One region of the Brevibacillus sp. FSL K6-6036 genome, then DNA from elsewhere that is predicted to be linked to it. Evidence: riboswitches for the same ligand, from Rfam matches in the RefSeq annotation. Region 1 holds a riboswitch; the other holds the start of a gene.
The links. A riboswitch is a leader RNA that binds a small molecule or an ion and turns the genes downstream of it on or off. The one in region 1 is predicted to bind FMN.
Positions count from the first base shown of each region.

Region 2: it holds a riboswitch for FMN, as region 1 does, so the genes downstream of both, NST37_RS05420 (ECF transporter S component) here and ribD (bifunctional diaminohydroxyphosphoribosylaminopyrimidine deaminase/5-amino-6-(5-phosphoribosylamino)uracil reductase RibD) in region 1, are expected to answer to the same signal.

Region 1 covers NZ_CP150173.1:4,084,904-4,088,304, reverse strand. Annotated here, with positions in the region: gene NST37_RS20310 (alanine--glyoxylate aminotransferase family protein) at 1-28, shown strand, start outside; gene yunB (sporulation protein YunB) at 96-806, shown strand; gene NST37_RS20300 (hypothetical protein) at 928-1,101, shown strand; FMN riboswitch at 1,142-1,292, shown strand; FMN riboswitch at 1,478-1,628, shown strand; gene ribD (bifunctional diaminohydroxyphosphoribosylaminopyrimidine deaminase/5-amino-6-(5-phosphoribosylamino)uracil reductase RibD) at 1,733-2,878, shown strand; gene NST37_RS20290 (riboflavin synthase) at 2,893-3,401, shown strand, end outside.
Region 2 covers NZ_CP150173.1:1,046,131-1,049,531, forward strand. Annotated here, with positions in the region: gene NST37_RS05415 (ABC-2 family transporter protein) at 1-567, shown strand, start outside; FMN riboswitch at 830-982, shown strand; gene NST37_RS05420 (ECF transporter S component) at 1,244-1,849, shown strand; gene proS (proline--tRNA ligase) at 2,171-3,401, shown strand, end outside.

The DNA of each region.
Region 1 (3,401 bases):
GCTGGATGTATACGAAATTCCTTCATAACTCCTTTTTGGTTACGTATTTTTTACGCCTCCCAGCCATAGGATGTACCAACTGGGAGGTGACGGGCGTGGCCGTGTTTCGACCCCGTCGGCGGTGGAGGAACCCGCTTTCTCGTTCGAAAGCGTTTTTTATCGCACTGGTCATTTTTTTGGCGATGAGCATTCAATTTTTGTTTTTTATCGAAAAGCGCCTGGAACCGACACTGAAGATTCTCGCATCCCAAAAAGCCGAGCAGTTGGCCAAACAAGCGATTACAGATGCGGTCACCAAGCGGATTGCCCAGCAAGGGGTAGATTTCAACCAGATCGTCAAGATTGAAAAAGACAATCAGGGGAGAATCCAGGCGTACCAGTTCAACTTCAAGGAGTATGCCCGGATCGTAGGGGAGACCACCTCCCGCGTACAGAACAGGCTGAAGGAGTTTGAAGAGGAAAAGGTAGACCGCTATATCCCTTTGGGCCTGGCGACAGGCAGCAGTTTTTTTGCCCAAATGGGTCCGGATCTGCCGGTTACGTTTGTGCCGATCGGATCTGTCAAGACAATGCTGGATACGGAATTGACCGAGGCCGGCATTAATATGGTCCTGGCAACCGTCTACATTTTTGTTGAAGTGGATATAAGAATCGTCATTCCTTTTGCCACTGACCAGAAGACGATTACGACGAAGATTCCCATTACCCATTCGCTGATCATTGGAGAAGTGCCTCAGTACTTGTACAACAATCCGGAAGGAAAGCCGGATGTGCCCAGGCTGGAAGACGTATCCGGGCAACCGTAAAGAGCCAAACAGGCGGCTGCCACAAAAACGAGCACTTTCCCGTTGCTTTGGGGAGTGCTCGTTTGGGCATTTCCGGAACAACGCAGTCTTCGAAGTGAGGGAGCGGTTAGGCGACCGCTTTGTGAACGCTGAATCCATGCTCTTCATTTTGCAAAAGCCGATTACGGATTCGGTTGCCTTTTTCACGGAGAAACACGGCATTTATCTCAAGCCGACTGCGAGCATCCAAAAGCTGCTTGTGTTCTCGCCGTTGTCGACAGGAGGGAAACGGCCGACTTCCAATAAAAAAGTGTAGTACTTGTAAAAAAACGTGTTATAATGCAAGCAACTGAATATCCAACCTTCAGGGTAGGGTGAAATTCCCGACCGGCGGTGATGACGAACGCACGTCCGAGCCCGCGACTCGCCCATGAAAGATCTTTCGTGAGCGACTGACTTGGTGAAATTCCAAGGCCGACGGTAAAGTCCGGATGGGAGAAGGTGGCTATAGTCTTTGGCTTTGTTTAAAAAACCGAGCACCAAAGGCTTCTTCTTCTATGCCCTGAAACTTGTTCAAGGGCATTTTTTATTGGGAAAGGGTGATGGCGACTCGCGCGACAGGAAGTAGGAGACATGCCTTGGTAGTCTCCTGGCTCGTGATTGCGGGCTGGCGGCTCGGCAGCAACTGAATAGATGACCTTCAGGGCAGGGTGAAATTCCTGACCGGCGGTAATGACGAAAGCAGCGTCTGAGCCCGCGACTCGCCCATGGCTGAAGCCATGAGCGACTGACTTGGTGAAAATCCAAGGCCGACGGTTACAGTCCGGATGGGAGAAGGTGCATGTGGCCTTCGTTTCTCTGTGAAAAAACAGAAAAACGAGAGGCTTCTTTCCCAATGCCCTGAAGCGTGCTTCGAGGGCATTTTTCATTGGGGAGGAGAGGAACTCATGTCAGGAAATGACTTGTCGTATATGGCGTTGGCACTGGACTTGGCGAGGGCGACAAGAGGACAAACCAGTCCCAATCCGGTAGTGGGAGCCGTTGTCGTCCGGGACGGAGCAGTCGTGGGGATGGGCGCTCACGTAAAAGCGGGTGAACCACATGCCGAGGTGCATGCACTGCGGATGGCTGGTGAGCATGCGAAAGATGCCGTGCTTTACGTCACATTGGAACCTTGCAGTCATCATGGGAGAACCCCTCCTTGTGTGAATGCAATCATTGAAGCCGGCATCAAGCGAGTAGTGGTTGCAGTGGCGGACCCGAATCCGCTTGTCGTCGGTACAGGAATCGCTCGCCTCAGACAGGCGGGTGTGGAAGTAACAGTGGGAGTGGGAGAAGCACAGGCGAAGAAGGCAAACGAAGTCTTTTTCCATTTCATCACGACGAAAACACCGTTTGTGACCGTCAAAACGGCAGCTTCGCTGGATGGGAAAATCGCTACGCATACGGGGCACAGCCGCTGGATTACGGGTGAAGAGGCCCGCCAGCGGGTCCATCAGCTACGGCGAGAGCACGATGCTATTTTGGTTGGGGTTCAGACAGTGCTCGCGGACGACCCTGAGCTCACGGCCCGCCAACAGGGAATAGCCAGGGGAAAGCAGCCGCTTCGTGTCATTCTCGACAACCAGCTGCGGACCCCTTCGGAAGCCCGCGTGATACGGGACGGCAAGGCGCCGACGCTCGTTTTCACAGCGGATGACGCACCCATCGGCAGGCAAAAAGAGCTCGAGAGCCACGGGGCCGAGATTGTGAGACTGGAAGGGCGCGTAACAGTCGAGCAGGTGCTTGCGGTGCTGGGGGAAAGAGGGATCACTTCTCTGTTTGTCGAAGGCGGAGCGGCGGTCAACGGCTCTTTTTTGCAGGCACGGGCCATTCAAAAGGTCGTGCATTTTCTCTCCTACAAGCTGATCGGCGGACAGGGGGCGCCTGCTCCCTACGGGGGACTGGGCGCAGCTCATATGGGGGAAGCCATCTCTCTGGCGGACGTGGATGTCGAGCCGATCGGAGGAAGCGATCTTTGCATTACCGGCTATCCGGTATGGCCGGATGGAGCCAGCAATAGCGAAACGCGCAGGAATGCGGGCTGCAAATGATAGGAGGGGAAGCCGTGTTTACCGGATTGATTGAAGAAGTAGGTACAGTAGATTCCATTGCGGTCACCGAGCGGTCCAGCAAGCTGACGATACGGGCCGCGGCCGTTTTGGAGGATGTTCGCCTGGGTGACAGCATCGCTGTCAACGGCGTTTGTCTGACGGTCACCTCGTTTTCCGCGAGCCGCTTTCAGGCAGATGTCATGCCGGAAACGTGGCGGGTGACGGCCCTGTCCAGCCTGAAGCCGGGGATGCGTGTCAACCTGGAGCGGGCGCTGCAGCTCGGAGATCGTCTCGGCGGCCATCTGGTCTTGGGCCACGTAGACGGCACAGGAAAAATCCTCTCCAAAAAAACGGACAGCAATGCGGTGAGACTTGCGATCCAGGCGAAACCGCACCTGCTTCGCTACGTAGTGCCGCGCGGCTCGATCACTGTAGACGGCATCAGTTTGACCGTAGTGGCCGTTGACGAGGAGAGCCTGTCCGTTTCGATCATTCCGCATACGCTCAAGCAGACCAATCTGCT
Region 2 (3,401 bases), 2.1 Mb from region 1:
CTGTTCTCGATGTTTTTCGGCTTCTGGGATTTCAACGAGCGGTACATTATTCGCGGAGAGATGGACCGCGTCCTGACCAGGCCGCTGCACAATCTCGCACAGGTCTGTCTTGAGTCGATCGCACCGGACCGGATTTTTGGCGTCATCACCGGTTTGATCATTATGGGCTATGCGGCCATTCAGTTGGATTTGTCCTTTACGTGGTACGACCCGTTCCTGTTTGTCGGTCTCGTCGTCAGCGGCATGCTGATCTATGGCGGGGTCTACACGGCCATTGCGGCCATCAGCTTTTTCTCCGATTCCCGGACAGGGATTTCGCCGATGATCTGGAATATTCAGCAGTATGGGCGTTACCCGGTCGACGTGTACAACAAGGTAATCCGGTTTGTGCTCACGTACGTGCTGCCCTTTGCCTTTGTCGGCGTGTATCCGGCGGCGTATTTTCTCCGCAAGGAAACGTGGTACGCGTATGCGGCGTTTACTCCCGTCGTGGGAATCGTCTTTTTCAGCATCGGACTGGTCGTCTGGAACTGGGGTGTGCGCAAATACAGCGGAGCAGGGTCGTAATCGGCTTGCTGCCTGACCCTCCGCCGTCTTGGGGGAGGGTTTTTGCATGCTTTTGTCGTATTGGGAAAAATTGCTTTCTTTCTACCTCGCTATGTTCCCCTGGCTGCTCATGTTTGCTCCGCAAATGATAGCCGAAATTTGCGGCAGGTTTCCCAAAAGCGATGGGAGCTACGCAGGAGATTCGCAACGACCATAGCAGGGAACACTTCCAGCATTGTCAAATCCGAGTGCGGCACTGTATAATATCCATGTAAAATCACATACATTCCTTCGGGGCAGGGTGAAATTCCCGACCGGCGGTGATCGCGCCAAAAGCGCGTAAGCCCGCGAGCCTCCGCGATGCGAAAGCTTCCGGAGTGCAGGATCTGGTGCAAATCCAGAGCCGACAGTACAGTCTGGATGGGAGAAGGATGACGACAGTACGTACGCTGTGCGTGCTTGTTTGCTTGTGCATGGGTATTGCACGACGGGCTGGGTGCCGCTTTTCGGCCCTTCTGTTTACGTACCCTTTTTTAAGAGCACAGGTCTGTTTCGTTGTCTTTGCATGTGTGCCAAAGCCCTGAGGAGATGTTGTTTCTCAGGGCTTTTTGCTGTGCAAGGACCGAACGCGGGCACGTCCGGGTGTATGCTGTTGCCATTCCTCAAGAAGGAAGAAACCAATGAGGAGATGGTACAGATGAAAGGAACCGCGATTCCCACATCGCAAGCGACGCAGCGGCTGGTGACGATTCCCATGCTGGCGGCGGTCGCATTTGTCTTGCAGTACCTGGAATTTCAGGTGCCGCTCATGCCTACGTTTTTGAAGCTCGATTTCAGTACGCTGCCCGGATTGATCGGCGCCTTGCTCTACGGCCCAATGGCAGGCGTTATCGTCGAAGTGATGAAGAATGCGCTGCACATGCTGTTTAAAAATACGGACGGCCTTTTGATCGGCGAGCTGGCCAACGTAGTGGCGGGTGCGAGCTTCATCGTCGCAGCGGTTTGGCTGCAGCGGATGAAACAGGGGAAAATGAGCTTCATGGCCGGTCTTGCTATCGGTACTGTACTGATGACGGCTGTCATGGCGGTAGCCAACGCCTACTTCCTGCTGCCCGCCTATGCGGCTTTGTATCAGGTGTCGCTGGAGCAGCTGGTCGCGCAATTCCAGGCTGAGAGCGTATGGTCTTTGATCCTGTACGGCATCGTGCCGTTTAACCTGATAAAAGGAATCATGGTCTCCGTAGTCGCTTATCCGCTCTACGTGAAGCTGGCACCGAGACTCAGCCTTTATGCAAGAAATTGACATTGCCCGGCGGGTCTGCTACCATATTGCCCAAGAAACAGGCGAAAATGGCTGTGAAAGGACCCGCAGGTAGCGAATGTGGCACAGAGAGTCGACCCTTGGCTGAAAGGTCGATGCACGAATGCACCTGCTCCCCATCCTGGAGCTGCTGGCGACGAGCCATGCCGGATTCCCTCCGTTAACGGGTCAGAGCGGATCGCAGTTGCTTTTGTGGCAGCAGCGGTCAATCAGGGTGGTACCGCGGGAGAGTTTCCCCCGTCCCTTTTTGGGATGGGGGTTTTTTGCGTTTTTGAAAAGAAGCTCATGAAGGAGTGAAGGGCATTGAAAGAAGGAAAAGCATTTGTCAAAGAAATCACGCCGCAGTCTGAAGACTTTTCGCGCTGGTACATCGACACGATCAAAAAAGCGGATCTGATGGATTATACGCCTGTGCGCGGCTGTATCGTTTTCAAGCCGGACGGATTTGAGCTGTGGGAGCGGATCCAGGAGGCGATGGACAAGCGGTTCAAGGAAACCGGCCACCGCAATGCCTATTTTCCGATGCTGATTCCCGAATCCTTTTTTCAGAAGGAAAAAGAGCACGTAGAAGGCTTCAACCCGGAACTGCCATGGGTTACGGAAGCTGCGGGGGAACAGTTGGAGGAGCGCCTTGCGCTGCGGCCGACCTCGGAGACGATGATCGGCCATATGTACAGTCAATGGATTCAAAGCTACAGAGATTTGCCGGTACTCATCAATCAGTGGGCAAATGTATTCCGCTGGGAAAAGCGGACGATGCCGTTCCTGCGGACCTCCGAATTTTTGTGGCAGGAGGGACACACCGCCCATGCCACAGAGGAGGAAGCCCGTCAGGAAACGATGCAGATGCTGGACATTTACGCCGAGGTCGTGGAGGAACTGCTCGCGATCCCGGTCTGGAAGGGGCAAAAGACGCCGAGCGAGAGGTTTGCTGGAGCTGTCGACACCTACTCCATCGAAGCGATGATGAAGGACGGCAAGGCCGTACAGGCCGGCACCTCGCACTATTTGGGAGAAAAATTTGCGCGGGGCTTCGAGATCAAGTACTTGGACCGCGACAATCAATTCAAATACGTGCATACGACATCCTGGGGGACCTCTACCCGCCTGATCGGCTCGATGATCATGGTGCACGGGGACGACCGGGGGCTGTCGCTGCCGCCTCGTGTAGCGCCTACGCAGGTCGTGATGATTCCGGTTGGACCGCCAAAGCTGCGTGAAAGGGTGATGGCAGCATTCGATCCGCTCTTTGATCAGTTGAAAGCGGCAGGCGTACGGGTCCGGGCTGACCTGCGCGAGGAGACTCCCGGCTGGAAATTCAACGAATGGGAGATGCGCGGCGTTCCGATCCGTCTGGAAATCGGTCCGCGCGATGTCGAGAACGGTCAGGTCATTCTGGCCCGCCGCGATACCGGGGAGAAGATCACGGCTCCGCTTGCGGATGCAGTAGAGGCGGTCGTAAACCTGCTTGAGGAAATCCAGCAAAACATGTACCAGCGGGCAGTCGAATTCCGCAATGCCCATTCGCATCTGG